Regions from separate parts of the Streptomyces sp. NPDC056480 genome, predicted to be linked through region 1. Evidence: riboswitches for the same ligand, from Rfam matches in the RefSeq annotation. Region 1 holds a riboswitch; each other region holds the start of a gene.
What was found. A riboswitch is a leader RNA that binds a small molecule or an ion and turns the genes downstream of it on or off. The one in region 1 is predicted to bind cobalamin.
Positions count from the first base shown of each region.

Region 1 (7,022 bases):
CACCAGGCCCTCTACGACGTCGCCTCCACCGCCTCCGGCCAGTGCTGGGCGCTCACCGCCAACTGCCCCGTCCCCGGGCCCGTTCCGGCGAGCCCGGCCAACCGGGACTACCGCCCGGGGTTCGCGGCCCCGCTCATGGCCAAGGACCTCCGACTCGCCGCCGACGCCCTGCGCACCGCCGGCATCGACGCCGGGCTCGGCCCGCGCGCCGCCGAGCTGTACGCCGCCTTCGCGGCGGGCGACGGCGCGGCCCAGGACTTCTCCGGCATCGTCCACGTCCTCCGCGACACGGCCGCGGACGCACCGAAGGGAACGACCACCGCATGACCGGCACCGACCACGAGACGATCACCGTCGAGCGTACGGGCGGCCGCACCGCGCTGCTCACCCTCAACCGGCCGAAGGCGCTCAACGCCCTCAACCTCCAGGTCATGCACGAGGTCGTGGCCGCCACCGAGGCGCTCGACCGCGACCCGGACATCGGCTGCATCGTCCTCACCGGCTCCCCGAAGGCCTTCGCGGCCGGAGCGGACATCAAGGAGATGCAGCCCCAGGGGTACATGGACATGTACCTCACCGACTGGTTCACCGCCTGGGACCGGCTCGGCAACCTCCGTACCCCCACCGTCGCGGCCGTCTCCGGCTACGCCCTGGGTGGCGGCTGCGAGCTGGCGATGCTCTGCGACATCCTCCTCGCCTCCGACACGGCCGTCTTCGGCCAGCCCGAGATCAAGCTGGGCGTGATCCCGGGCATCGGCGGATCCCAGCGGCTCACCCGAGCCGTCGGCAAGGCCAAGGCCATGGAACTCTGCCTGACGGGCCGCACCATGGACGCCGTCGAGGCCGAACGGGCCGGTCTGGTGTCCCGGGTCGTCCCGGCCGACGCGCTCCTCTCCGAGGCCCTCGCTGTCGCCGAGACCGTCGCCGGGATGTCGAAGCCGGTCGCCATGATGGCCAAGGAGGCCGTCGACCGCGCCTTCGAGACCACCTTGGCCGAGGGCGTCCGCTTCGAACGCCGGCTGTTCCACGCGGTGTTCGCGACCGCCGACCAGAAGGAGGGCATGTCCGCCTTCGTGGACAAGCGGCGCCCGGACTTCACCCACCGCTGACGGACGGCCCCGTGCCCGGGCCGGGCGCCGACGGCGCCCGGCCCGGACCCACGGGATCAGGGCCTCCCGGAGGCCAGTTCCGCGCGCACCTCACGGGCGGCCGCGACGAGGTTCTCCAGCGAGGCCCGGGTCTCCGGCCAGCCGCGGGTCTTCAGCCCGCAGTCGGGGTTGACCCAGAGGCGCTCGGCGGGGATGGCCTCAAGTCCCTTGCGGAGAAGGGCGGCCGCCTCCCCGGCGCTCGGGACGCGCGGGGAGTGGATGTCCCAGACGCCGGGTCCGGCCTCGCGGGGGTAGCCGTGCTCGGCGAGTTCGTCGGCGACCTGCATGTGGGAGCGGGCCGCCTCCAGGCTGATGACGTCCGCGTCGAGGTCGTCGATGGCCCGGACGATGTCCCCGAACTCGGCGTAGCACATGTGGGTGTGGATCTGGGTGTCCGGCCGCACGCCGCTGGTGGTGAGGCGGAAGGACTCGGTCGCCCAGGCCAGATAGGCGGCGTGCTCGGCGGTGCGCAGCGGAAGCGTCTCGCGCAGCGCGGGTTCGTCGACCTGGATCACCGAAGTCCCGGCCGCCTCCAGGTCGTTCACCTCGTCGCGCAGCGCGAGCGCCACCTGCCGCGCGGTGTCCCCGAGCGGCTGGTCGTCCCGTACGAAGGACCAGGCGAGCATGGTCACCGGACCGGTCAGCATGCCCTTGACCGGTTTCGACGTCTGCGCCTGTGCGTACGTCGTCCAGCGCACGGTCATCGGCTCGGGGCGGGAGATGTCCCCGGCCAGGACCGGCGGCCGCACGTAGCGGGTGCCGTAGGACTGGACCCAGCCGTGCTCGGTGGCCAGATAGCCGGTGAGCTGCTCGGCGAAGTACTGCACCATGTCGTTGCGTTCGGGCTCGCCGTGCACCAGGACGTCGATCCCCGTCTTCTCCTGGAAGGAGAGGACCTCGCGGATCTCGTCCTTGATCCGCTCCTCGTAACCGGCGGCGTCGATCCGGCCGGCCCGCAGATCGGCCCGCGCGACGCGCAGCTCGCCCGTCTGCGGGAACGAACCGATGGTCGTCGTCGGCAGCAGCGGAAGGCCCAGCTGGGCCCGCTGGGCCACGGTCCGTACCGGGTACGGCTGCGAGCGCCGCCCGTCGGCGTCGGTGATGGCGGCGGCACGGGCCCGCACGGCGGGGTCCCGGGTGAGCGCGGACCCGGCTCGGGACGCCAGATCGGCGCGGTTCGCGGCGAGTTCGGCCGCGACGGCGTCCGTGCCCTGGGCGAGCCCGCGCGCCAGGACGGCGATCTCCGCGGTCTTCTGGCGGGCGAACGCGAGCCAGCGGGCGATCTGCGGATCGATCTCCCGCTCGGCGGCGGCGTCGATCGGCACGTGCAACAGGGAGCAGGAGGCGGCGACGTCCACCCGATCGGCGAGCCCGAGGAGGGTACCGAGGGTCCCCAGGGACTTCTGGTAGTCGTTGATCCAGACGTTGCGTCCATTGACGACACCCGCCACCAGGCGCTTGCCGGGCAGCCCGCCGACGCCGGCGAGGTCGTCCAGGTTGGCGGCGCCCGAGTCCGTGAAGTCGAGGGCGAGCCCTTCGACCGGCGCCTTGGCCAGCACGCCCAGGGCGTCCCCGAGCCGCCCGAAGTAGGAGGCGACGAGCAGCTTCGGTCGGTCGGTGGCGCCGCCCAGTCGACGGTAGGCGCGGGCGACGGCGTCGAGCTCCGCCGGTGTCCGGTCCTGCACCAGCGCGGGCTCGTCCAGCTGCACCCAGGCGGCCCCGGCCGCGCGGAGATCGGCGAGCACCTCCGCGTACACCGGCAGCAGACGGTCCAGCAGGGTCAGCGGCTCGAAGTCCGGAGCCGCGCCCTGCGCGGGCTTGGCGAGCAGCAGGTAGGTGACGGGGCCGACGAGCACCGGCCGGGCGGCATGGCCGAGCGCGAGGGCCTCCTTCAGCTCGGCGACCTGCTTGCGGGAGTCGGCGGTGAACACGGTGTCGGGTCCCAGCTCGGGCACCAGGTAGTGGTAGTTGGTGTCGAACCACTTGGTCATCTCCAGCGGCGCGACGTCCTGGGTGCCGCGGGCCATCGCGAAGTACCCGTCGAGCGCGTCCGTCTCGACGGCCGCACGGTGCCGGTCGGGGACGGCGCCGACCATCACGCTGGTGTCCAGGACGTGGTCGTAGTACGAGAAGTCACCGGTCGGCACCTCGTGGAGACCGGCCTCGGTCAGCTGCCGCCAGTTCGACCGGCGCAGCTCGGCCGCGGTCTCCCGGAGCGCGCCGGCGTCGACACGGCCCTTCCAGTACCCCTCGACGGCCTTCTTCAGCTCACGGTTCTCCCCCTGGCGGGGGTACCCGTACACGGTGGCTCGTACTGCCGCGGCCGCGGGCTTCGGTGTCACGGAACTCTCCTTCGCGAGATGTGTCCTGAGCGCCCCGGAGACGGGACGCGGACGCGAAGGAACGGACAGACCGGCGGACCACGACGCGGGAAGCCGCACGTGCCGCTCGATATGCGCGCCGACCCGCCCACGAGGTCACCGGGATCTCCGCACACGGAATCGTCCGCGCGCGGGCAACGGGCAGGTCTTCGGACTCGCGGGCACGCTCTCCGGATCGACCGGAGGGCACCTACTGGCCGTCGCTTCCCAGACCCGTCCGGGCCCAGTGCGTATGACGGCGGTCGTTCCCGCTCACCGCTGCGGGGCAGTCCCGGATTCCCACCGGGTTCCCTCTTACGACGCATCCCGCCTGGCGGACGGGGCGAACCAGCTGCACGGCCACCTTAGGCGGACGAGGGCCTACCGCACACCCCTGACCGCATGCCGGAACGCGACGACCGCACTTCGGCGGCCTTCATCGGTGGAGGTGTTGCCGCCAGTCCTGCGGGACGCGGTCGGCCGGGCCGGGGGCCGGCTGGCCGGCGGGGTGGCCGTCCGGCGGGGCCAGGGCGGGACCCGCGTCGTACAGGTCGTCGGTGGCGTAGTTCCAGAACCAGCTCTCGCCCGGCTCGAAGCTCTGGACGAGGGGATGCCCGGTGGACTTCCAGTGCGCGGTGGCGTGCTGGGCCGGGGAGGAGTCGCAGCAGCCGATGTGCCCGCACTGGGCGCAGCGCCGAAGGTGGAACCACCAGCCGCCCACCGCGTCGCAGTCCCCGCAGCCGGGGCCGGCGGGCGGGACGCTCGGGTCGATTCCCTCGATCTCGGTCATGAGCGCTCCTCCGCGGTGTCAGTGGTGTCAGGGGTATCCGTAGGGTCGGCGGCGGTCAGGGGCAGCAGTACCTGGAACCGGGTGTCGCCCGGGACGGACTCGACCTGGAGGCTTCCGTGGTGCTTGCTCACGACGATCCGCCAGGAGATGTCGAGGCCGAGACCGGTGCCCTCGCCGACCGGCTTGGTCGTGAAGAAGGGGTCGAAGATGCGGCTGCGGATCTCCTCGGGGACGCCGGGGCCCGTGTCGCGGAACTCCACGAGCAGCCGGTCGCCCTCCCGGGCCGTGCGGACCGTCAGGGTGCCGTCGCCGCCGTCGCTCCCGATGGCGGACACCGCGTTGTCGATGAGGTTGGTCCACACCTGGTTCAGCTCCGCCGGATAGGCGGGCACGTCGGGGAGGGAACGGTCGTAGTCCTTGACGACGCGCACCCGGTTGCCGATCTTGCCGGACAGCATCAGGAGCGTGCTGTCGAGCAGTTCGTGGACGTCGACCTCGCGGTGCGGGGCGCGGTCCAGCTGCGCGTACTGCTTGGCCGCGTCCACCAGGTGGGAGATGCGGTTGGTGGAGTCGTCGATCTCGTCCATCAACAGCTCCGTCTCGACCGTGTAGTTGAGCCAGCCGACGGCCCCGGGCAGCACGTCGTCGGCCACGGTCGCCGCCACCTGCTCCAGCCAGTCCGTGTCCAGACCGGCCTGGACGAAGGTGGGCGCGATGCGCCAGCCCTCCGGGATGCCGTGGTCCTCCAGCCAGTCGGCGAGCTCGTCCTCCCGGTCGGCCGCCTCCAGCGGGCTCAGCACCGGCGCCTTGGCGACCCGCTCCGCGGTGCGCTCCTGGATCTCGATGAGGTCGGCGAGCGCCTCCCGGGAGTAGGGCCCCTTGGCGATGACGGACAGCTTGTGCCGCATCTTGCCGACCCGCTCCCGGAGCGACGCCGTCGCCCGGACGGCCGCCGCGGCGGGGTTGTTCAGCTCGTGGGTGAGTCCGGCGGACAACGAGCCGAGCGCGAGGAGCCGTTCGCGCTGACCGATGGCGCGCTGGGTGTTCTTGGAGCCGAAGAACAGCCCTTCGAGGAGGTGCACCGCCATCGGGAACCACTCGGCCATGATGTCCGCGAACGACTGCGCGGGCATGACGAAGAACCGGGTGGGCTCGGTCACGCGCATGGAGTTGTTGTACGTCTGGGGCACGCGGTCGCCCAGGTACGCCTGCATGGCCCCCGCGTACACGCCGCGCTGCGAGGTGCGGCTCACCTCCACGTCGTCGCCGCCGACCCGGCGGTACAGGACGACGGTTCCCTCGATCATCACGTAGAAGCAGGTGGCCGGGTCGCCCTCGGTGTAGACGGGCCCCGGCCCGAACCGTTCCACCCGTCCCTCGGCGCACAGCCGGGAGAGCTGCTCGGGGGAGAGCTTCTCGAACAGGAACAACGAGCCGATCTCGTGCCGGTCGCAGGGCATGACCTCGCCGCCCGCGTCCGAGCCGCCCGCGCCGTCCATGCCCTGCCCGCCCATGCCCTGCGCGCCCCTGTCCTGTCCGCTCATGACTGCTCCAGATACCGGTGGACGAGCATCACGGCCATGGCGCCCTCGCCCACGGCCGAGGCGACGCGCTTCGCGGACTGGGCGCGCGCGTCGCCCGCCACGAACACACCCGGGACGTTCGTCTCCAGGTGGTACGGCGGCCGGTCGAGGGCCCACTCGGCCGGCGGCCGCCCGTCCGGCGTGAGGTCGGGCCCGGCCAGGATGAACCCGTGCTCGTCGCGCAGCACCGTCCCGTCGAGCCAGTCGGTCAGCGGGGCCGCCCCGATGAAGACGAACATCCACTGGGCGTCCACGACTTCGGTCGCGCCGGTCGCGGCATCACGCAGGGTCAGCCGTTCCAGGTGCTCCTCGCCGTGCGCCGAGTCGACGACCGTCCGGGGCCGCACGGTGATGTTCGGCGCCTCATCGATCTGCTGGATCAGGTAGTACGACATCGACGCCGCCAGCGACTCCCCGCGCACGAGGAGCGTCACCGACTTCGCGCCCCGCGCGAGGAACACCGCGGCCTGACCGGCGGAGTTCGCGCCGCCGACGATGTACACGTCCTGGTCCTCGCAGGAGGACGCCTCGGTGAGGGAGGAGCCGTAGTAGACACCGCGTCCGGTCAGGTCCTCGCAGCCCGGTGCCACGAGCTGCCGGTAGGACACCCCGGTCGCGAGGATGACGCTGTGGGCGGCGACCTCCGTGCCGTCCGAGAAACGGACGACGCGGGCCGCGCCGTTCACCTCCAGACCCGTGACCTCGCGTGCGGTCAGGATCTCGGCACCGAAGCGGGTGGCCTGGCGGCGGGCGCGTTCGGTGAGCTGCCCGCCGGAGACGCCGTCCGGGAAGCCGAGGTAGTTCTCGATCCGGGAGCTCTGACCGGCCTGTCCGCCGGTCGCCGAACGCTCGACCAGCACGGTCCGCAGCCCCTCGGAGGCCCCGTACACCGCCGAACCGAGTCCGGCCGGGCCGCCGCCGATGACGACGAGGTCGTAGAAGTCGGCGGCCGGGGTCGTCGCGAGCCCGACCCGGGCGGCCAGCTCGGGCGCGTCCGGCTCGACGAGTACCGTGCCGTCCGGCGTGATCACCAGGGGCAGCCGCCGGCCGTCGGCGCCGGCCGCGTCGAGGAGGCGCCGGCCCTCGGGCTCGTCGGAGGAGTACCAGCGGTACGGCACCTGGTTGCGGGCCAGGAACTCGC
Region 1 is NZ_JBHTSA010000005.1:168,986-176,007, reverse strand. It holds gene mmsB (3-hydroxyisobutyrate dehydrogenase) at 1-327, shown strand, start outside; gene ACFQ79_RS04755 (enoyl-CoA hydratase) at 324-1,109, shown strand; gene metE (5-methyltetrahydropteroyltriglutamate--homocysteine S-methyltransferase) at 1,166-3,490, opposite strand; cobalamin riboswitch at 3,652-3,876, opposite strand; gene ACFQ79_RS04745 (UBP-type zinc finger domain-containing protein) at 3,945-4,298, opposite strand; gene ACFQ79_RS04740 (ATP-binding protein) at 4,295-5,758, opposite strand; gene ACFQ79_RS04735 (FAD-dependent oxidoreductase) at 5,839-7,022, opposite strand, start outside.

Region 2 (7,022 bases), on a different contig from region 1:
GCCGCGCGGCTCGCTCGTCCCCGGCGAGGCGGGCCAGTGGACGTACGCGACGCTGGCGCTCGGCTCGGCGCTCGCGCTCTTCATGTACCCGCACTCCATCACGGCGACGCTGTCGTCCCGGAGCCGTGAGGTCATCCGCCGCAACACCACGATCCTGCCGCTGTACTCGCTGATGCTGGGCCTGCTCGCGCTGCTCGGCTTCATGGCGATCGCCGCCGGGATCCAGGTGAAGAACGGCCAGCTCGCCATCCCGCAGCTCTTCGAGACGATGTTCCCGGACTGGTTCGCGGGCGTCGCGTTCGCCGCGATCGGCATCGGCGCGCTCGTACCGGCCGCGATCATGTCGATCGCCGCGGCCAACCTCTTCACCCGCAACATCTACAAGGACTTCATCAAACCGGACGCCACCCCGGCCCAGGAGACCAAGGTCTCCAAGCTGGTCTCGCTGCTCGTGAAGGTCGGCGCGCTCGCCTTCGTCCTCACCATGGACAAGACGGTCGCGATCAACTTCCAGCTGCTCGGTGGCATCTGGATCCTGCAGACCTTCCCGGCGCTCGTCGGCGGTCTCTTCACCCGCTGGTTCCACCGCTGGGCGCTGCTCGCCGGCTGGGCCGTCGGCATGATCTACGGCACGGTCGCCGCCTACGGGGTGGCCAGCCCGACCCAGAAGCACTTCGGCGGCTCCTCCGCCGAGATCCCGGGCATCGGCGAGATCGGCTACATCGGTCTGACCGCCTTCCTCCTCAACGTCCTCGTCACGGTCGTCCTGACCTTCGTCCTCAAGGCCGTCAAGGCCCCCGAGGGCATCGACGAGACCTCCCCGGAGGACTACACGGCCGACGCCGGCGACGCCGGGGTCAAGAAGCTCCCGAAGGTCGGCGCCGAGACCCACTGACCCGCCGCCGGACCCGACGAAGGCCGCCCTGCCTCCCCCGAGGCATGGCGGCCTTCGCCGTCCCCGCGCGAGGATGCGGGACATGCGCACCGGACCACGACTCACCCTGCTCCCACTGCTCCCGCTCGCCCTCGCCCTCGCCGTCACCGGCTGCGGCACCGAGACGCCGGGCGGCGGCCCGACGCCCCACCCGGCCGAGCTGGACGCCCGCGCCCGCTGGGCACAGACCGACAAGGACCATGTGTACGTCACCGAGGCCGAGGGCTTCGAGGCCTCCCGGATGGCGTCGGGGGTCATCGGCGACGACGGCTTCCAGGTCACGTACCTGCGGAAGGACGGCGTCCGCCTGACCGTCTCCGCCGAGCGCCGCCCGTTCACGGAGAAGGAGTGCGCCGCGGCGAACACCGCCGGACCTGACGGCTGTGTCCGGGACGGCGACCACTGGTACCTGCGCTCCGCCGGGCAGCACGCGTACGTGCGCACCGAGAACGGGCTGCGCGTCGAGGTCGCCGCCCCGCTCACGGTGGACCGGAAGGCACTCCGGGGCGCCGCCGAGCGCACCCACCGCGCCGGCGCCGCCGAGCTCGACGCCGTCCTGCCGGAGCGGACGGGCGGCGGACAGCCCGTCGAGCGGGGCGATCTGCCGCCGGTGGGCGACGGCGCCCCCGACAACTCGGTGGGGGCCGGTGGCTGAGACCCGCTGGGGTCCTCCGGGCGGCCGGAGGCACACTGCCCTCATGGACTTCACGATCAGGGCGGTACGGCCCGAGGACCACGAGACGCTCGGTGAGCTCACCGCGGGGACCTATCTGAACGACGGGCTGCTGAAGTACGGGGCGGAGGACTCGTATCTGCACGTGCTCCGTGACACGGCCCGGCGGGCGCGCGAGAGCGAGGTGCTCGTCGCCGAGGACGCCGACGGACGGCTGCTCGGCGGGGTGACCTTCGCCACCGGCTCCACTCCGTGGGCGGACATCGCGATCGAGGGCGAGGCCGAGTTCCGGATGCTCGTGGTCTCCCGGGAGGCCCGCGGCCGGGGCGTCGGAGAGGCCCTCGTACGGGCCTGTATCGAGCGCGCACGGGCCCTCCCCGGGTGCCGCCGCATCGTGCTCTCCACGGACGCCACGATGGTCTCCGCGCACCGGATCTACGAGCGTCTGGGCTTCCTCCGCACCCCGGACCGGGACTGGGAGCCGATCCCCGACCATCGCCTGCGCACCTACTCCTTGGAGTTCTGAGCCGGGGGGCGACACAACATGTGGGGGGTGCCGCACGGGGCGCCCCCCACATGTATGCTCGTCCTCGCTGTCGACGCAGGGGAATCCGGCGCGAATCCGGAACTGTCCCGCAACGGTGTGCTTCGTACGGATACGACGTATTCGGGCGAGGTGAGTCCGAGGACCTGCCGGCAGCGCATCCGGTCCGTCCGTTCCGGGTGCCAATGACGTCCGGGCCTCGCGGAGTGGGCCGGTGGAAGCGTCGCGTCCGGCGTTACGGATGCCCGTCTGCCCGCCTTCCCCCGCCGCGGCCCCGAGCCGAGCGAGGGAGAGCCCCCACGTGACCATCGCGCCCGCCGATCCGGCTTCCGCCGAGGCTTCCGCGGTCGAGAGCGACGGCCCCGGGACCGTGCTGCTGCGGACCCTGACCGACCTCACCGCCGATCTCCCCGACACCGACCCCGGCAAGGTCGCCGCCGCCGCGCTCCGCGGCCGCAGCGCCGTCGCGGACGACGCGGAACTGCGCGAGCTGGCCACCGAGTCGGCCGCCGGTCTGATCGCCGAGGACCCGGCGTACTCCCGGCTCGCCGCCCGGCTCCTGACGATCACGATCGCCGACGAGGCCGCCGGTCAGGGCTCGTTCTCCTTCTCGGCCTCCGTCGCCGTCGGTCACCGCGAGGGTCTGATCGCCGACCGCACCGCCGAGTTCGTGGCGCTGCACGCGGACCGGCTCGACGCGACGATCGACGCGGCCGCGGACGACCGCTTCGGCTACTTCGGCCTGCGCACCCTCTACTCGCGCTACCTGCTGCGCCACCCGATCACCCGCAAGGTGATCGAGACCCCGCAGCACTTCATGCTCCGCGTGGCCTGCGGCCTCGCCGAGGACGACAGCGTCCGCGCGCTCGACGAGGTCGCCGCCCTCTACCGCCTGATGAGCCGGCTCGACTACCTGCCGTCCTCCCCCACGCTCTTCAACTCCGGCACCCGCCACCCCCAGATGTCCTCCTGCTACCTCCTGGACTCCCCGCAGGACGAGCTGGACTCCATCTACGACCGCTACCACCAGGTCGCGCGCCTCTCGAAGCACGCGGGCGGCATCGGCCTCTCCTACTCCCGCATCCGCGCCCGCGGTTCGCTGATCCGCGGCACCAACGGGCACTCCAACGGCATCGTGCCGTTCCTGAAGACCCTCGACGCCTCCGTCGCCGCCGTGAACCAGGGCGGCCGCCGCAAGGGGGCCGCCGCCGTCTACCTGGAGACCTGGCACGCGGACATCGAGGAGTTCCTTGAGCTCCGCGACAACACGGGCGAGGACCAGCGCCGTACGCACAACCTGAACCTGGCGCACTGGATCCCGGACGAGTTCATGCGCCGGGTCAACGCCGACGCCGACTGGTCGCTGTTCTCCCCGGCGGACGTGCCCGAGCTGGTCGACCTGTGGGGCGAGGAGTTCGACGCCGCCTACCGCAAGGCCGAGGCGGCGGGCCTGGCCCGCAAGACGATGCCGGCCCGCGACCTGTACGGCCGGATGATGCGGACCCTGGCCCAGACCGGCAACGGCTGGATGACCTTCAAGGACGCCTCGAACCGGACGGCCAACCAGACCGCCGAGCCCGGCCACACCGTCCACTCCTCCAACCTCTGCACGGAGATCCTGGAGGTCACCGACGACGGCGAGACCGCGGTCTGCAACCTGGGCTCGGTCAACCTCGGCGCCTTCGTCGTCGACGGCGACATCGACTGGGAGCGCCTCGACTCCACCGTCCGTACGGCCGTCACCTTCCTCGACCGGGTCGTCGACATCAACTTCTACCCGACCGAGCAGGCGGGCCGCTCCAACGCCCGCTGGCGGCCGGTCGGCCTGGGCGCGATGGGCCTCCAGGACGTCTTCTTCCAGCTGAAGCTGCCGTTCGACTCCGCCGAGGCCCGCGCGCTGTCCACCCGTATCGCCGAGCGCATCATGCTCGCCGCGTACGAGGCCTCCACCGACCTCGCCGAGCGCAACGGTCCGGTCCCCGCCTGGGACAAGACCCGCGCCGCCCGGGGCGTGCTGCACCCCGACCACTACGACGTCGAGCTGAACTGGCCGGAGCGCTGGGCCGCGCTGCGCGAGCGGATCGCCGCCGTCGGCATGCGCAACAGCCTCCTCCTCGCCATCGCGCCGACCGCGACGATCGCCTCGATCGCCGGTGTGTACGAGTGCATCGAGCCGCAGGTCTCCAACCTGTTCAAGCGCGAGACGCTCTCCGGCGAGTTCCTCCAGGTCAACTCGTACCTGGTCGACGAGCTGAAGGCGCTCGGCGTGTGGGACGCGCAGACCCGTGAGGCGCTGCGCGAGTCCAACGGCTCGGTGGCCGGCTTCACCTGGGTCCCGGCCGAGGTGCGCGAGCTGTACCGCACGGCGTGGGAGATCCCGCAGCGCGGTCTGATCGACATGGCCGCCGCCCGGACGCCGTTCCTGGACCAGTCGCAGTCGCTGAACCTGTTCCTGGAGACGCCGACGATCGGCAAGCTGTCGTCGATGTACGCGTACGCCTGGAAGCAGGGTCTGAAGACGACGTACTACCTGCGCTCCCGCCCGGCGACCCGGATCGCCCGCGCCGCCCAGGCCGCGACGCCCGCCGCAGCCACCATCCCCGTCCAGCAGGCGGCGCCCGACGCGGACGCCCTCGCCTGCTCCCTTGAGAACCCCGAGTCCTGCGAGGCCTGCCAGTAATGAGCTCCAACGAAAAGAAGAACCTCCTCGACCCGGGCTTCGAGCTGACCCTCCGTCCGATGCGCTACCCGGACTTCTACGAACGCTACCGGGACGCGATCAAGAACACCTGGACCGTGGAGGAAGTCGACCTCCACTCGGACGTCGCCGACCTCGCCAAGCTGACGCCGGCCGAGCAGCACATGATCGGCCGTCTGGTCGCGTTCTTCGCGACGGGCGACTCGATCGTCTCCAACAACCTGGTCCTGACGCTCTACAAGCACATCAACTCCCCGGAGGCGCGCCTGTACCTGTCGCGCCAGCTGTTCGAGGAGGCCGTGCACGTCCAGTTCTATCTGACGCTGCTCGACACCTACCTGCCCGACCCGGACGACCGCGCCGCCGCGTTCGACGCGGTCGAGGAGATCCCCTCCATCCGCGAGAAGGCGCAGTTCTGCTTCAAGTGGATGGACTCGGTCGAGAAGATCGAGCGCCTGGAGACGGCCGCCGACCGCCGCCGCTTCCTGCTCAACCTGATCTGCTTCGCCGCGTGCATCGAGGGCCTGTTCTTCTACGGCGCCTTCGCGTACGTGTACTGGTTCCGGTCCCGCGGTCTGCTGCACGGCCTCGCCACCGGCACCAACTGGGTGTTCCGTGACGAGACGATGCACATGAACTTCGCCTTCGAGGTCGTGGACACCGTCCGCAAGGAGGAGCCGGAGCTCTTCGACGACGCGCTCCAGCAGCAGGTCACGGACATGCTGAAGGAGGCCGTCGAGGCGGAGCTGCAGTTCGGCCGCGACCTGTGCGGCGACGGCCTGCCGGGCATGAACACCGAGTCGATGCGCGAGTACCTCCAGTGCGTCGCCGACCAGCGCCTCCAGCGCCTCGGCTTCGCCCCGGTGTACGGCTCCGAGAACCCGTTCTCGTTCATGGAGCTCCAGGGCGTCCAGGAGCTCACGAACTTCTTCGAGCGCCGCCCGTCCGCCTACCAGGTGGCGGTCGAGGGCTCGGTCGACCTGGACGAGGACTTCTAGGATCCCGTCGTACGTGAAGGGCCCCGAACTCGGTCGAGTGCGGGGCCCTTCACGTACGCGTACCGGAGATCAGGCGTTCGGCACCGTCTCGTAGCGCGGGGTGCCCTCCTCCATCTGGCGCAGGGCGTCCTTGCGGTCCCGCTTGGAGAGGCGGTCGATGTACAGGTAGCCGTACAGGTGGTCCGTCTCGTGCTGGAGGCAGCGGGCGAAGTAGCCGGTGCCCCGCACCTTGATCGGGTTGCCCTGGGCGTCCCGGCCGTGGACCTCCGCGTAGTCGGGGCGGGCCAGCTCGGCGTAGGCGGTCGGCACCGAGAGGCAGCCCTCGTTGGACTCGTCGAGGACGCGCAGCTCGGCCGGGAGCTCCTGGAGGACCGGGTTGATCACGACACCGGTGTGCCGGACGCCCTCGTCGTCGGGGCAGTCGTAGACGAAGACCTTGAGGTCGACACCGATCTGGTTCGCGGCGAGGCCCACGCCCTCGGCGGCCTTCTGGCTCGCGAACATGTCGTCGATGAGCGCCGCGAGCGAGTCGTCGAACTCGGTGACGTCCTTGCACTCCTTGTGGAGCACCGGGTTGCCGACCACCGTGATGGGGCGGGCGGTGCCGCGCTCACGGTGGGCGAGCTCGCGTGCCTCGCAGTCCTCCGTGTCCACGACGAAGCCGTCGTTGACCACCGTCTGCTCGTCCGTCTCCTGCTGCGCCATGTCCGGCCGCGCCTTCCTGAAAACCCGATTCCGTCGAGAGACAGCCTACGGGCCCGGCGGGGAAGCCTCAGCAGACCTCTTCGAGATCCCGCCACTCACGGCTGTCGGGGCTGTCCGCCACCCAGCCGTCGAGGAGCCCGCGCACCAGGCCCGCCGGGGCCGCGATGCCGCACTCCCGCTCCGGGACCCACAGCTCGCCCGGCGAGCGGTGCCCGAGCGGCCCGGGGTGGCCCGGCTCGCTGTGGTCGTGCGGGTCGGAGTGCTCGCCCTCGCCCTCGGCGCTCGGCATGGTCGACTCGGAGCAGGCACGACAGAGCAGCCGTACGGAGGACGACCAGTCCTCGGCGGCGAAACCTGCTTCCGCGGCGAGCTGCTCCAGCGCGTCCCGGTCGGCCTCGGTGGCCGCCTCCAGGAGGACCACCCAGGTGGGGACGGGTGAGGGGGCCCACAGCTCGATCTCGTCGAAGACC
Region 2 is NZ_JBHTSA010000081.1:16,477-23,498, reverse strand. It holds gene mctP (monocarboxylate uptake permease MctP) at 1-895, shown strand, start outside; gene ACFQ79_RS28600 (hypothetical protein) at 978-1,589, shown strand; gene ACFQ79_RS28595 (GNAT family N-acetyltransferase) at 1,633-2,133, shown strand; cobalamin riboswitch at 2,175-2,320, shown strand; gene ACFQ79_RS28590 (ribonucleoside-diphosphate reductase subunit alpha) at 2,453-4,831, shown strand; gene ACFQ79_RS28585 (ribonucleotide-diphosphate reductase subunit beta) at 4,831-5,847, shown strand; gene def (peptide deformylase) at 5,917-6,552, opposite strand; gene ACFQ79_RS28575 (hypothetical protein) at 6,620-7,022, opposite strand, start outside.
Region 2: another riboswitch for cobalamin. It lies ahead of ACFQ79_RS28590 (ribonucleoside-diphosphate reductase subunit alpha); the one in region 1 lies ahead of metE (5-methyltetrahydropteroyltriglutamate--homocysteine S-methyltransferase).

Region 3 (7,022 bases), on a different contig from region 1:
GATCTCGGCGTGCGCCGCCTCACGGCCGAAGGCCGGGGCGGCGGCCCCTCCCCCAGCGCCGGTCCCGCATCCGGCCCCGAGGACCACCGCCGCCGTCGCACTCGCGACCGTCGCCCACCCTCTGCCCCGGCCCCTGCCCCGACCCCGCATGACTGCCCCGCTCCCTGCGCGTACGTACGTGTGCCGAGGGAGTCTCACACACGCGGTACGCGCAGGTCGCGGCGGTTCCGGCGGCCCGGGGCCGGCGGCCCGGCTACTCCTCCGGCGGGAAGACCGGCTCCCCGCCCTCCGCCAGAGTGATCATGATGGCCTCCACCGGGCACCCCTCGGCCGCCGCGAGCAGCTTCTCCCCCGCGTCCGACTCCGGTTCGCGTGCGTGGGACTGCCGGGCGGTGTCGAGGCGGAAACCGTCCGGGGCGTGGTTCACGCACATGCCGGAACCGATGCAGACGCTCCGGTCGACCTCGACGTGCCAGCGGTCCCCCATCACGCGCCGCCCTCGTAACCGGCCGGCAGGTGGATCATCTTGTGCTCCAGGTACTCCCCGAAGCCCTCGGGCCCGAACTCCCTCCCCAGTCCGGAGTTCTTGTAGCCGCCGAACGGGCCGAGCATGTCCAGGCTGAAGGTGTTGACGTTGAAGGTGCCGGTGCGCACGCCGCGGGCGAAGTCGATGCCGCGCTCCACGTCCCCGGTCCAGACGCTGCCGCTGAGCCCGAAGTCGGAGTCGTTCGCGAGGCGCAGGGCCTCGGCCTCGTCCCCGTACGGCAGGAGACAGATGACCGGTCCGAAGATCTCCTCGCGGGCGATCCGCATGGAGTTGTCGACGCCGCCGAAGAGCGTCGGCTCGACGTACCAGCCCCGTTCGAGCCCGGCCGGCCGGCCGCCGCCGGAGAGGACCTTGGCGCCCTCCTCCTGGCCGATCCGGATGTAGTCGAGCGAACGCTGCTGCTGCCGCTGGGCCACCAGCGGCCCGACCTGGGTGGCGGGGTCGAGCGGGTCGCCCACGACGAGCGCGCCGGCCGCCGCGGCGAAGGCCTCGGCGATCTCCTCGTACCGGGAGCGGGGGACGAGGATCCGGGTCTGCGCGACGCACGCCTGGCCGTTGTTCATCCAGGCGGCCGGGACGATCCCGGCGACGGCGGTCGCGAGGTCGGCGTCGGGCAGGATCACGGCGGCAGACTTCCCGCCGAGTTCGAGGGTGACGCGGGTGAGGTTGCGGGCGGCGACCTCCATGACGCGCTTGCCCGCGGCGACCGAACCCGTGAAGGAGACCTTGTCGACGCCGGGGTGCCCGACGAGGTACTCGCTGACCTCGCGGTCGGCGGGCAGGATGCTGAGCACGCCCTCGGGCAGCCCGGCCCCGGTGGCGATGTCGGCGAGGATGTACGAGTCGAGCGGCGACTCCGGCGAGGGCTTGAGGACCACCGTGCAGCCGGCGAGCAGCGCGGGCCCCAGCTTGGCGGCGGCGGTGAACTGCGGCACGTTCCACGGGACGACGGCCGCGACCACCCCCACCGGCTCGCGCCGGACGAGCAGCGGGCCGAGGACGCCGCCGCGCCGCTCCTCGTAGGTGAAGTCGCGGGCGACGGTGATCGCCGCGTCCCAGACCATCATCGCGCCGAGCGCCTGGGCGAGGACGGACCAGGAGTACGGGGAGCCGTTCTGCGCGCTGATGGACCGGGCGATCTCCTCGTGGCGTACGGCGATCGCGTCCTTGATGCGGCTGACGACGGCGATCCGCTCCTCCACCGTCATCCGGGGCCAGGGCCCTTCGTCGAAGGCCCGGCGGGCGGCGGCCACGGCCCGGTCGACATCGGCGGTGGAGGCGTGCGGGACGCGCCCGATGACCTGCTCGGTGTGCGGGGAGACGACCTCGATGACGTCCTCGCCGAGCGGGTCGGTCAACTCCCCGCCGATGAACAGCTTTCCGTGCTCCACAAGCTCGGTCATGACCGCCGCCTTCATGAGGAGATGTTGTCCCTGACGATGCATCAGAACTGATACCAGTTCTAGTTATCGAGGGCAATGCTCCGGACGGACCCCGGCCGCGCCCGCGCCCCGCCCCCTCCCGGCCATGGCCGAAGTCCTGTTCCCCCGGGCTACACCTGACGTATCGTCAGTTCCAGATACGGAGAACGCGCGCCCCGCACCGCCGCGGAGAGACGAGGACCCATGCCCGCTCCACAGGGACCGCTGCCCCAGGTGACCGAGCACGGCGGAGGCGTCTGGTCGCTCCGGGTGCCCATCCCCGACAACCCGCTCGGCCACACCCTGGTCCACGTCCTCGACACCGACCGCGGCCCGGTCCTCGTCGACACCGGCTGGGACGACCCGGCCTCCTGGACCGAACTCACCGGCGGACTCGCCGCGCTGGGCATCGACGTGCCGGACGTCCACGGCGTCGTCATCACCCACCACCACCCCGACCACCACGGCCTGTCCGGCAAGGTCCGCGAGGCGTCCGGGGCCTGGATCGCCATGCACGCCGCCGACACCGACGTCGTACGCCGCACCCGGGACGCCGAGCCGGGCACCTGGCTCGACTACCTCGCCCGCAAGCTCGCCGCCGTCGGCGCCCCCGAGGACCACCTCGTCCCGCTGCGGGCCGCCCGCACCTCCGGCCGGCTGCGCACCCTGCCCGGGCTGCGCTCCGCCCTCCCCGACCGGGAGATCGCCCCCGGCGAACTCCTCGACCTCCCCGGACGGCGACTGCGCGCGATCTGGACCCCCGGCCACACCCCCGGCCACGTCTGCCTCCACCTGGAGGAGGAGCACCCCTCCCGGCTGCCCGGCCACGGCCGGCTCTTCTCCGGCGACCATCTGCTGCCCGGGATCACCCCGCACATCGGACTGTACGAGGACCCCGACGACTCCACCGTCACCGATCCCCTGGGCGACTACCTCGACTCCCTCGAACGCATCGGCCGCCTCGGCGTCGCCGAGGTCCTCCCCGCCCACCAGCACGCCTTCACCGACGCCGCCGGCCGGGTCCGCGAACTCCTCGACCACCACGAGGACCGGCTCACCGGACTCCTCGACCTGCTCGCCACCCCGCTCACCCCCTGGCAGCTCGCCGTGCGGATGGAGTGGAACCGCCCCTGGGACCAGATCCCCTACGGCTCCCGCAACATCGCCGTCAGCGAGGCCGAGGCGCACCTGCGCCGCCTGGTGAAACTCGGCCGCGCGGAGGCGGTGCAGGGGACGGACCCCGTGGAGTACGTGGCGGTGTGAGGCACCTCGCACCCGCCGGGCCGCGGGCCTACGGGCCGGTAGAGTGGGCGGGTCGTCATCATGCCCGTACGGGGGGAAGCCGGTGCGAATCCGGCACTGACCCGCAACCGTGAACGACCCCTACAGGGGAGTCGTGAGTCGGAATGCCCCGTCCGGGACGTGACCGCCGGCACCGTCGAGGAATACGGAGCCGGAGCCTGGTGCCCCTGAGGCGTGCCGGTGCCCGGCCGCAGGAGAGGGCCCCATGAACACCGTCCGCCGCGGCGCCACCGCGCTCGCAGCCGCCACCGTCCTGCTCGGCACCGGAGCGGCCGGGGTGGCGGGAGCGGCCAGCACCGCCCCCTCCCCCACGCCCTCCGCCGTCACGATCCCGGACGGTCTGTACGGCACGAACGACCCGACGTACGACGGTGTCTGGCGCCAGTCCCAGGCCTTCCTCGCCCAGCGCGCCACCGGTTTCCAGCCCGCCGACAAGTCCGTGGAGTGGCTGCTCGGCCAGCAGTGCGCGGACGGCTCGTTCAGCTCGTACCGCGCCGACGCCACGACGCCCTGCGACGCGAAGACCATGCGGGACACCAACGCCACGGCGATCGCCGTGCAGGCACTCCGGGCGGTCCGGAAGCAGTCGGCCTCCCCCGAGACGGTCGACAAGGCCGTCAAGGCGGGCTCCGACTGGCTGCGCACCGTCCAGAACAAGGACGGCGGCTGGGGCTACAGCCCGGGCGGCGCCAGTGACGCGAACTCCACCTCGGTCGTCGTCGGCGCGCTCGCCGCGACGGGCGTGCGGCCCGGCTCGTTCACCTCCGCCGAGGGCCGTACGCCCTACGACGCGCTCCTGTCCTTCGCGCTGCCCTGCACGGACAAGGAGGGCCCGGGGGCCTTCGCGTACCAGCCCGACAAGGCCGGCAAGCTCCTCGCGAACGCCGACGCCACCGCCGCGGCCACCCTCGCGGGCCTCGGCAAGAGCGTCGTCGCCACCAAGGCCTCGCCGGAGCAGCCGCCGGTCTGCAACGACCTGTCGAAGCCGACGATCGAGCGGGCCGCGCTCAACGGCGCCTCCTACCTGGCGAAGGCCCTCGCGAAGACCGGCCACCTGACCCTGCCGCCGATGCCGGGCGCCACCGACACCACCGAGCAGCCCGACATCGGCAACACCGCCGACGCCGTCGTCGCGCTCGCCGCGTCCGGCGCCTCGAAGGAGGCGAAGCCCGCCGTGGAGTGGCTGGAGAAGAACTCCGCCGCCTGGGCGAAGAAGGGCGGCCCGGCCGCGTACGCGCAGCTGATCCTGGCCGCGCGGGCGACGGAGACGGACCCGCGCGAGTTCGCTGCGGCGGACCTGGTGGAGCAGCTCAACGCCACCGGCCCGGCGCCGAAGACGCCCGACACCTCGGCCTCGTCCACGAGTGACGACGAGGGCGGCTTCGACATCTGGTGGATCATCGGCATCGGCACGGTCGTCGGCGTCGGCATCGGCTTCCTCGTGAGCGGCCGCAAGAAGTGACCGCCTCGCGAGGCGACGGTGCGCGAGGAACCGGTGCACGAAGGCGTGGCTCCCGTGCCGCGGGAGCCGCGGCCGGGGCGCTTCTGACGCTCGGCTCGGTCGTGGCCGCGGCGGCCCCGGCGCAGGCCGCCGGCTACCGCTACTGGTCGTTCTGGGAGAGCGACGGCGGGAAGGCCTGGACGTACGCCACCCAGGGTCCGGCGACCGCACGCCCCGCCGACGGCGACGCGATCGGCTTCCGCTTCGCGATCAGCAACGGCACGAACGACACCTCCCGGCCGTCCGTCGCCCCCGACTTCACGAGGATCTGCGGGGGCGTGGAGAAGAAGGACGGCACGAAGCGGGTCGCGGTCGTCGTCGACTTCGGCGGCCCGGCGGACGCGCCGCCCGGCGAGACCCCGCCGGAGAAGCGGGTCGAGGCCGGCTGCGCGCAGGTCCGTGAGGACGCGACGGGCGCGGAGGCGCTCGCCGTGGTCGCGAAACCGCTGCGGTACGACGGCGCGGCCATGCTGTGCGGCATCGCCGGCTACCCCGCGCGGGGCTGCGGCGAGCCGGTCGCGGAGACCGCTGGGACCGGTGGGACCGGGAAGACCCCGGCGTCGGCCGCGCCGAGCGCGTCGGCGACCGCCGGCGAGGAGGGCGGGGGCCCGTCCTTCGGCGTGCTCGCCGGCGGGGCGGCCGTGCTGGCCCTGGGCGGGGCGGCGATCTGGAAGGCCCGCCGGCGCGGATGAGCCCGGTATGAAGGTTCCTGACGTCCTCCGTGCCCCGGAGGCGAGCCGGTCCAACGCCCTGCACGCCGGGGCGTGGTGGGTGTGGGCGCTCGGCCTGGCCGTCGCCGCCTCCCGCACGACGAACCCCCTCCTCCTCGGCCTCCTCGTCGGGGTCGCGGGCTATGTCGTGGCGGCCCGCCGTACGGACGCGCCCTGGGCGCGCTCGTACGGCGCGTTCGTGAAGCTCGGCCTCTTCGTCGTCTTCCTGCGGGTCGTCTTCTCGCTGCTGCTCGGCTCCCCGATCCCGGGGACCCACCTGCTGTTCACGCTGCCCGAGGTGCCGCTGCCCGAGTGGGCGCAGGGGGTGCGGATCGGGGGGCGGGTGACGGCCGAGCAGCTGGTGTTCGCGCTGTACGACGGCGCGAAGCTGGCGACCCTGCTGATCTGCGTGGGCGCGGCGAACTCGCTCGCCAACCCGGCGCGGCTGCTCAAGTCGCTGCCGGGCGCGCTGTACGAGGCCGGGGTCGCCGTCGTCGTGGCGATGACCTTCGCGCCGAACATGGTCGCGGACGTGGTGCGGCTGCGTACCGCCCGACGCCTGCGCGGCCGCCCCACGGGCGGGGTGCGGGCGGTGCTCCAGATCGGGCTTCCGGTCCTGGAGGGGGCCCTGGAGCGGTCGGTCGCGGTCGCCGCGTCGATGGACGCGCGCGGCTACGGCCGGACGGCGCAGGTCCCGGCCTCGGTACGCCGCACCACGAACCTCCTGACCCTGGGCGGACTGCTCGGAATCTGCGCCGGTACGTACGGGCTCCTCGCGGCGGAGGGCGCGGGATACGGGCTGCCGCTGCTCGGCGCCGGGCTGGTCGCGGCCATGGCGGGGCTGCGGCTCGGCGGCCGCCGGACGGTCCGCACCCGGTACCGGCCGGACCGCTGGGGGGTGCGGGCCTGGCTGGTCGCGGGGTCCGGGGTGGCGGTGGCGGTCCTGATGATCTGGGCGAACACGTACGCGTCCGAGGCGCTGCACCCCGGGGTCGTACCGCTGGAGGCTCCGGAGCTGCCGCTCTGGCCGGCGGTGTCGATCCTGGTGGGCCTGGTGCCGGCGTTCGTGGCCCCCGTACCCGCGACAGCTCCCGCTGCGAAGGAGAAGGCGTGATCCGCTTCGAGAACGTCTCGGTGACCTACGAGGAGGATGCCGAGCCGACCCTGCGGGACGTGAACCTGACCGTCCCCGAGGGCGAGCTCGTCCTGCTCGTCGGCCCTTCGGGCGTCGGCAAGTCGACCCTCCTCGGCGCGGTCTCCGGCCTCGTCCCCCACTTCACCGGCGGCACCCTGACCGGCCGGGTCACGGTCGACGGCCGCGACACCCGCACGCATCCGCCGCGCGAGCTCGCGGACCTGGTCGGCACGGTCGGCCAGGACCCGTCCGCGCACTTCGTCACCGACACCGTCGAGGACGAGCTGGCGTACGGCATGGAGTCCCTGGGCCTCGCGCCCGGCGTCATGCGGCGCCGGGTCGAGGAGACCCTGGACCTGCTCGGCCTCGCGGAACTCCGCGACCGCCCGATCGCGACGCTCTCCGG
Region 3 is NZ_JBHTSA010000025.1:39,776-46,797, forward strand. It holds gene ACFQ79_RS14060 (hypothetical protein) at 1-150, opposite strand, end outside; gene ACFQ79_RS14065 (ferredoxin) at 254-487, opposite strand; gene ACFQ79_RS14070 (aldehyde dehydrogenase) at 487-1,950, opposite strand; gene ACFQ79_RS14075 (MBL fold metallo-hydrolase) at 2,173-3,231, shown strand; cobalamin riboswitch at 3,263-3,399, shown strand; gene ACFQ79_RS14080 (prenyltransferase/squalene oxidase repeat-containing protein) at 3,476-4,732, shown strand; gene ACFQ79_RS14085 (SCO2322 family protein) at 4,729-5,463, shown strand; gene ACFQ79_RS14090 (energy-coupling factor transporter transmembrane component T) at 5,471-6,595, shown strand; gene ACFQ79_RS14095 (ABC transporter ATP-binding protein) at 6,592-7,022, shown strand, end outside.
Region 3: another riboswitch for cobalamin. It lies ahead of ACFQ79_RS14080 (prenyltransferase/squalene oxidase repeat-containing protein); the one in region 1 lies ahead of metE (5-methyltetrahydropteroyltriglutamate--homocysteine S-methyltransferase).

Region 4 (7,022 bases), on a different contig from region 1:
GGTGCGGGCCGCGATGTGCCGGGACCGCGCGGCCTCCAGGGGCTCCCGGGCCACCACGTCGCCGCCCTTGACCAGCTCGACCAGGAGCTGGTGGTCGGCGAGCTCCGGCGGCACCGGGCCGATGCCCACGACCTCCGCCTCGGCCACGCCGTACGCGTCGGGCCGGCGCGCCGCCCACTTGCGCCCGCCGACCGAGGCCTTGCCGCCGACGGACTTCTTGGCGACCGGGGTGAGGGGCGCCTTGAGGTCGGCCGAGGAGGCGCGGGCGACCAGCTTGTACACCATGGAGCAGGTCGGGTGGCCGCTGCCGGTGACCAGCTGGGTGCCCACCCCGTACGCGTCGACCGGGGCCGCCGCGAGGGAGGCGATGGCGTACTCGTCGAGGTCCGAGGTGACGACGATCTTCGTGTCCCGCGCACCCAGCTCGTCGAGCTGCTGCCGGACCCGGTGGGCGACGAGCAGCAGGTCGCCGGAGTCGATCCGGACGGCGCCGAGCTCGGGCCCCGCCACCTCGACGGCGGTACGCACGGCCTCGGCCACGTCGTAGGTGTCGACGAGCAGGGTCGTGCCGCGGCCGAGGCTCTCGACCTGGGCGCGGAAGGCGTCCCGCTCGCTGTCGTGGAGGAGCGTGAAGGCGTGGGCGGAGGTGCCGACGGTCGGGATGCCGTAGCGGAAGCCGGCCGCGAGGTCCGAGGTGGAGTCGAAGCCGCCGACGTAGGCGGCGCGGGAGGCGGCGACGGCCGCGAGCTCGTGGGTGCGCCGGGCGCCCATCTCGATGAGGCGGCGCCCGCCGGCCGCGGCCGACATGCGCGAGGCGGCGGCGGCGATGGCGGAGTCGTGGTTGAGGATGGAGAGGATCACCGTCTCCAGGAGCACGCACTCGGCGAAGGAGCCCTCGACGCGCAGGACGGGCGAGCCGGGGAAGTACACCTCGCCCTCGGGGTAGCCCCAGATGTCGCCGGTGAAGCGGTAGCGGGCGAGCCATTCCAGGGTCGGCTCGTCGACGATGCCGCGCTCGCGGAGGAAGCCCAGGACGGCGGGGTCGAACCGGAAGTTCTCGACGGCGTCGAGGACCCGGCCGACGCCCGCGAGGACGCCGTAGCGCCGGCCCTCGGGCAGTCGTCGGGTGAAGACCTCGAAGACCGAGCGCCGGTCGGCGGTGCCGCCCCGCAGGGCCGCCTGGAGCATGGTCAGCTCGTACTGATCGGTGAAGAGCGCGGTCGACGGCACGTCCACCGGCAGCCCAAGGTCCGCAGCGTTCATGTCAGCGATGCTAGCGCAGAAATCGTCAGAGTGACGAATAGTGGGGCGAGCGGGTGACGGGCGGGTGACCCGTTTGTGCGACGGGCCCTCCGGGGTGGCAGCATGGGGTGAGTGAGCGTCGCGCCTATTGAGATCGAACGTACGGAATCGGCCGAGGAGGTCTCCGCGGTCGTCGAACCCGACGTGCCCTGGGTGACCCTCGTGCACAACGATCCGGTCAACCTGATGAGCTACGTGACGTACGTCTTCCAGTCGTACTTCGGATACTCCAAGGACAAGGCGCACAAGCTGATGCTCGACGTGCACAACAAGGGCCGCGCGGTGGTCTCCAGCGGCACCCGTGAGGAGATGGAGCGCGACGTGCAGGCGATGCACGGCTACGGCCTCTGGGCGACCCTCTCCCAGGACCGCTTCTGATGGCCGGGCACTTCGAGACCCTGCCCGGCGGCGGCGCGGCCGTCGCCCTCGACGACGTCGAGATCTCCATCCTCCGCTCCCTCGCCGTCCAGCTCATGGAGCTGATCGGGCCGGGCGACGAGCCCGCCAAGGACGCCGACCCGCTGGCCGCGCTCTTCGCCGAGGGCCCCAGCAAGCCGCCGTCCGACCCCGCCCTCAAGCGCCTCTTCCCCGACGCGTACGGGGACGACAGCGAGGAGCTGCGGGCCGCCGCCTCCGACTTCCGCCGCTTCACCGAGAACGACCTGCGGGCCCGCAAGCGCGAGGACGCCCTCGTCGTCGTCCGCGCCCTCGACGCGCTCTCCGCCGACGCGGCGGGCGAGGGCGGCGCCGTCCTGAAGCTGACCCCGGACGAGTCCCGGGCCTGGCTCGGCGCGCTCAACGACCTCCGGCTGACCATCGGCACCCGCCTGGAGGTCACCGACGAGGAGGGCGAGCAGCTGTACCGGCTGCCGGACTCCGACCCCCGCAAGCCGATGGTGATGGCGTACCTCTGGCTGGGGGCGCTCCAGGAGTCCCTCGTCGAGACCCTGATGTCCTGACGCCGACCCCCTTCGGACACCCCTCCGTGACGGGGTGTTCGCTCAGCGGACGCTCAAATCCGGATAACGAATGCGTTATCAGAGCGTCCGCTTTGGTCTCTTGAGTCCCTTTCGACCGTCGAATTCTGTGGCGTGCGCCACACTCAACTCCCTCGATCACGCGTCAGCCCGTGATAAATCTTCACGACCGCTCGGGGACGCCACCCCTGTTCCCGAGGGCGCTTGGACCGGCTGACCGCCGGTGGCACTCCATCCACATCCGGGGGGATCAGGATCTGATCCGCGGCAGACGCACTCGCAGTCGCGCGGATCAGCATGGAGAAAGGCGCACCACCATGACCTCTGTGCAGGTCGACAAGCAGCACGACGGCACCGACGGGGCCGTGGACGGCGGCGAGGGCTACCAGCGTGGCCTCGGCGCCCGGCAGATCCAGATGATCGCGATCGGCGGCGCCATCGGCACCGGCCTCTTCCTCGGCGCCGGCAAGGCCATCGCCAAGGCGGGGCCCAGCCTGATCCTCGCGTACGCCATCGCGGGCCTGGTCATCTTCTTCATCATGCGCGCCCTCGGCGAGCTCCTCATGTACCGCCCCGTGTCGGGCTCCTTCGCGGAGTACGCACGGGAGTTCGTCGGCCCGTTCTGGGGCTTCGTGACCGGCTGGACGTACTGGCTCTTCTGGGTCGTCACCGGCATCACCGAAGTCACCGCCGCGGCCACCTACATGACGTACTGGTGGGACATCCCGCAGTGGATCTCCGCACTGGTCTTCACCGTGATCCTCTACGGCGCCAACCTGATCTCCGTGAAGCTCTTCGGTGAGCTGGAGTTCTGGTTCTCCATGGTCAAGGTCACCGCCATCATCGGCATGATCCTGATCTGCGCCGGCATCCTCACCATCGGCTTCTCCGACGCCGGGGACACCGCCTCCGTGACCCACCTGTGGGACCAGGGCGGCTTCTTCCCCACCGGCATCGGCAACACGCTGATGACCCTGCAGATCGTCATGTTCGCGTTCCTCGCGGTCGAGCTGGTCGGCGTCACCGCCGGCGAGTCCAAGGACCCGAAGACCGTCCTGCCCAAGGCCATCAACACCGTGCCGTGGCGCATCGCCGTCTTCTACGTCGGCGCGCTGATCATGATCCTGTCGGTCGTCCCGTGGACCGAGTTCCAGCCGGGTGTCTCCCCGTTCGTCGCCGCCTTCGAGAAGATGGGCCTCGGCGTCGGCGCCGCCATCGTCAACTTCGTGGTGCTGACCGCCGCCCTCTCCTCCTGCAACTCGGGCATGTACTCCACCGGCCGCATGCTGCGCGACCTCGCGCTCAACGGCCAGGGCCCGAAGGTCTTCACCAAGCTCACCAAGAGCGGCACCCCGCTGCTCGGCCTGACCTTCTCCGCCTCGCTGATGCTGGTCGGCGTCTGGATCAACTACGTCGCCCCCGGCAAGGCCTTCGAGTACGTCGTCTCCTTCGCCACCATCTCCGGCATGTGGGCCTGGATCATGATCCTGGTCTGCCAGATCCGCTACCGGGCCAAGGCCAACCGCGGCGAGCTCCCCGAGTCCACCTTCAAGGCCCCGGGAGCCCCGTACACCAGCTGGTTCGCGCTGCTCTTCATCGGCATGGTCATCGTGATGATGGGCATCGACGAGGGCGCCCGGGTCTCGCTGTACGCCGCCCCGGTCTGGGGTCTCATCCTCGGCGTCTCCTACCTGGTCCTGAAGTCCCGCAACCCCGAGGGCGCCGCCTTCGTCAAGCGGTCCTGACCGGACCCCACGGGCGATCGCCCCGGGCCGTCCCCAAACGGCCCTGACCTCGATCGTCTCGGCATACGGGCCGTTCCGTACCACTCCCCGGTACGGAACGGCCCGTCGGCTTATCCTGTCGGCATGCTGACCATCACCCGGGCCCTGTACGACCAGATCGTGAAACACTCGCGCGCGGACCACCCCGACGAGGCCTGCGGCGTGGTCGCGGGCCCGGTCGGCACCGGCCGCCCCGAGCGGTTCATCCCCATGCTCAACGCCGCCCGCTCGCCCACCTTCTACGAGTTCGACTCCGCGGACCTGCTCAAGCTCTACCGCGAGATGGACGACCGGGACGAGGAGCCCGTCATCGTCTACCACTCGCACACCGCGACCGAGGCCTACCCGTCCCGCACGGACATCTCGTACGCCAACGAGCCCCAGGCCCACTACGTCCTCGTCTCCACCGCGGACAGCGACGGCGCCGGCCCCTTCCAGTTCCGCTCCTTCGCCATCGTCGAGGGCGTCGTGACCGAGGAAGAGGTCAAGGTCGTCGAGGAGTACGACGCCTGAGACACTGACCGGGACCTACGGGCGGCAGGACCCAGGAAGCCGGTGCGAATCCGGCACGGTCCCGCCACTGTGACCGCCTCCTCCGGGAGACGGAAGCCAGGAACTGACCTGCCGCCTTCTCACCACCGATCGGGGACGTGGAAATCCCCGGAGGAGGCACGTTCCGTCATGTCCCGGCCCCGCCGCACCCGGCTGCCCCTGGCGCCCCTGCTGTCCGCCGCCGCCCTGCTCCCGCTGCTCGCCGCCTGCTCGGCCCCCGCGAAGGAGACCCCCGCGGCCGAGGCCGCCCCGGGATTCCCGTACACCGTCTCCAACTGCGGTGTGAAGACGACCTTCAAGGCCCCGCCGCAGCGCGCGGTCACCATGAACCAGCACGTCACCGAGGTCATGCTCGCCCTCGGCCTGGAGAAGTCCCTCGTCGGCACCGCCTACCTCGACGACGCGATCCTCCCCGCCTACAAGAAGGCGTACGACTCCGTCCCCGTCCTCGCGAAGGAGTACCCCTCCAAGGAGGCCCTGCTCGCCGCGAACCCCGACTTCGTCTACGGCGGTTACTCCTCCGCCTTCTCGGGCAAGGACGGCCGCAGCCGCGACGACCTGAAGCGCGCGGGCATCGACACCCGGCTCAACACCGAGTACTGCCCGTCCGGTTCGCCCTCCGTCGACGACCTCTACCGCGAAGTCGGCGAGATCGGACGGACGTTCGGCGTCCCCGACCGGGCCGAGAAGTGGGTCGGCGAGGCGCGGACCACCGTCGCCGCCACCGAGAAGCGCCTCAAGGGCACCGCGCCCGTCTCCGTCTTCGTCTACGACAGCGGCGACAAGACCGCCTTCACCGCGGGCGGCAAGGGCATCGGCAACGAACTCATCACCCGCGCCGGAGGCCGGAACGTCTTCTCCGACCTCGACAAGGCCTTCGGCGACGCCACCTGGGAGCAGGTCGTCGCCCGCAGGCCCGAGGTCGTCGTCATCTACGACTACGGCTCCACCACCGTCGAACAGAAGAAGAAGCGGCTCATCGACGACCCGGCCCTCAAGGACGTCCCCGCGATCAAGAACCGCCGGTTCGCCGTGATGCCGCTCTCCGACACCGTCCTCGGCGTCCGCGTCCCCGCGGCCGTCGACAAGCTGGCGGCCCAGCTCCACCCGGCCCGATGAACGCGGAGGCCCGCACCACGGGCGCATCCCCGGGAGAGCCGCCCGCCCCGCCACGCATCCCACCGACCCCCGAACCCCCGGACACCCCCACCACCGACCCCGCGCGGTCCGTCGGGCCCGAGTCGCCCACCGGACCCGCGCGGTCCGTCGGGCCCGAGTGGCCCGGGCGGGCCCGTGACTCTCGCTCCGGTCCGGCCGGGCGGGCCGGTGGTGGGAGTCTGCGGTACGCGGTCGTCGTCGCCGGACTGGTCCTCGCCCTCGCCGCCGCGGCCCTCGCCTCGCTCGCCCTCGGCTCCGTCCGCATCCCGCCCGGTCAGGTCCTCGACGCCCTCACCGGACGCGCCGCCGACCCCTCCCCGTTCCGCACGATCGTCCTCGACGTACGGCTGCCCCGGGTCCTGCTCGGCGCGGTCGTCGGCGCCGGGCTCGCCGTCGTCGGCGCCGTCCTCCAGGCCCTCGTCCGCAACCGGCTCGCCGACCCCTTCCTCCTCGGGATCTCCTCCGGCGCCTCCGCCGGAGCCGTCCTCGTCCTGGTCGCCGGCGGGGGAGTGGGCCTCGTGGGCGGCGTGACCACCACGCTCGCCCTGCCCGCCGGCGCCTTCGCGGGCGCCCTGCTCGCCCTCGTCCTCGTCTACGGGCTCGCGCGCCGCGGCGGCACCCTCACCAGCACCCGGCTCGTCCTCGCCGGGGTCGCCGTCTCCTACATCCTGTCCGCCCTCGCCACCCTGCTCCTGGTCGTCGCCGGACGCCCCGAGCAGTTCCAGGAGGCCATGTACTGGTCACTCGGCGGCCTCGGCAGCGCCCGCTGGGACACCCTGGTCCTGCCCGCCGCCGTCCTCGCCTTCGGCGTCGCCGCCCTCCTCACCCTCGCCCGCCCGCTCGACCTGCTCCTCGTCGGCGAGGAGGGCGCCACCGTCCTCGGCCTGGACACCGCCCGGTTCCGCGCCGCCGTCTTCGTCCTCGCCTCCCTCGTCACCGCCGTCATGGTCGCCGCCAGCGGAGCCGTCGGCTTCGTCGGCCTGATGGCCCCGCACGCCGCCCGGCTCGCCGTCGGCGCCCCGCACCGCCGGCTCCTCCCGGTCGCCGCGCTCGGCGGGGCGCTCGCCCTGGTCCTCGCCGACCTCGGCGCCCGGACCGTCGCCGCACCCCAGGACATCCCCGTCGGCGTCCTCACCGCCCTCACCGGCGGCCCGTTCTTCCTCTGGCTGATGCGCCGCCGCCCGGAAGGGGCGTCCCTGTGACCGAACTGCGCCTGCACGGCCTCTCGTACGAGAACCGGCTCCGCTCC
Region 4 is NZ_JBHTSA010000012.1:107,746-114,767, forward strand. It holds gene ACFQ79_RS08830 (nicotinate phosphoribosyltransferase) at 1-1,263, opposite strand, end outside; gene clpS (ATP-dependent Clp protease adapter ClpS) at 1,375-1,680, shown strand; gene ACFQ79_RS08840 (DUF2017 domain-containing protein) at 1,680-2,261, shown strand; gene ACFQ79_RS08845 (amino acid permease) at 2,597-4,024, shown strand; gene ACFQ79_RS08850 (Mov34/MPN/PAD-1 family protein) at 4,148-4,576, shown strand; cobalamin riboswitch at 4,570-4,703, shown strand; gene ACFQ79_RS08855 (ABC transporter substrate-binding protein) at 4,745-5,734, shown strand; gene ACFQ79_RS08860 (FecCD family ABC transporter permease) at 5,731-6,975, shown strand; gene ACFQ79_RS08865 (ABC transporter ATP-binding protein) at 6,972-7,022, shown strand, end outside.
Region 4: another riboswitch for cobalamin. It lies ahead of ACFQ79_RS08855 (ABC transporter substrate-binding protein); the one in region 1 lies ahead of metE (5-methyltetrahydropteroyltriglutamate--homocysteine S-methyltransferase).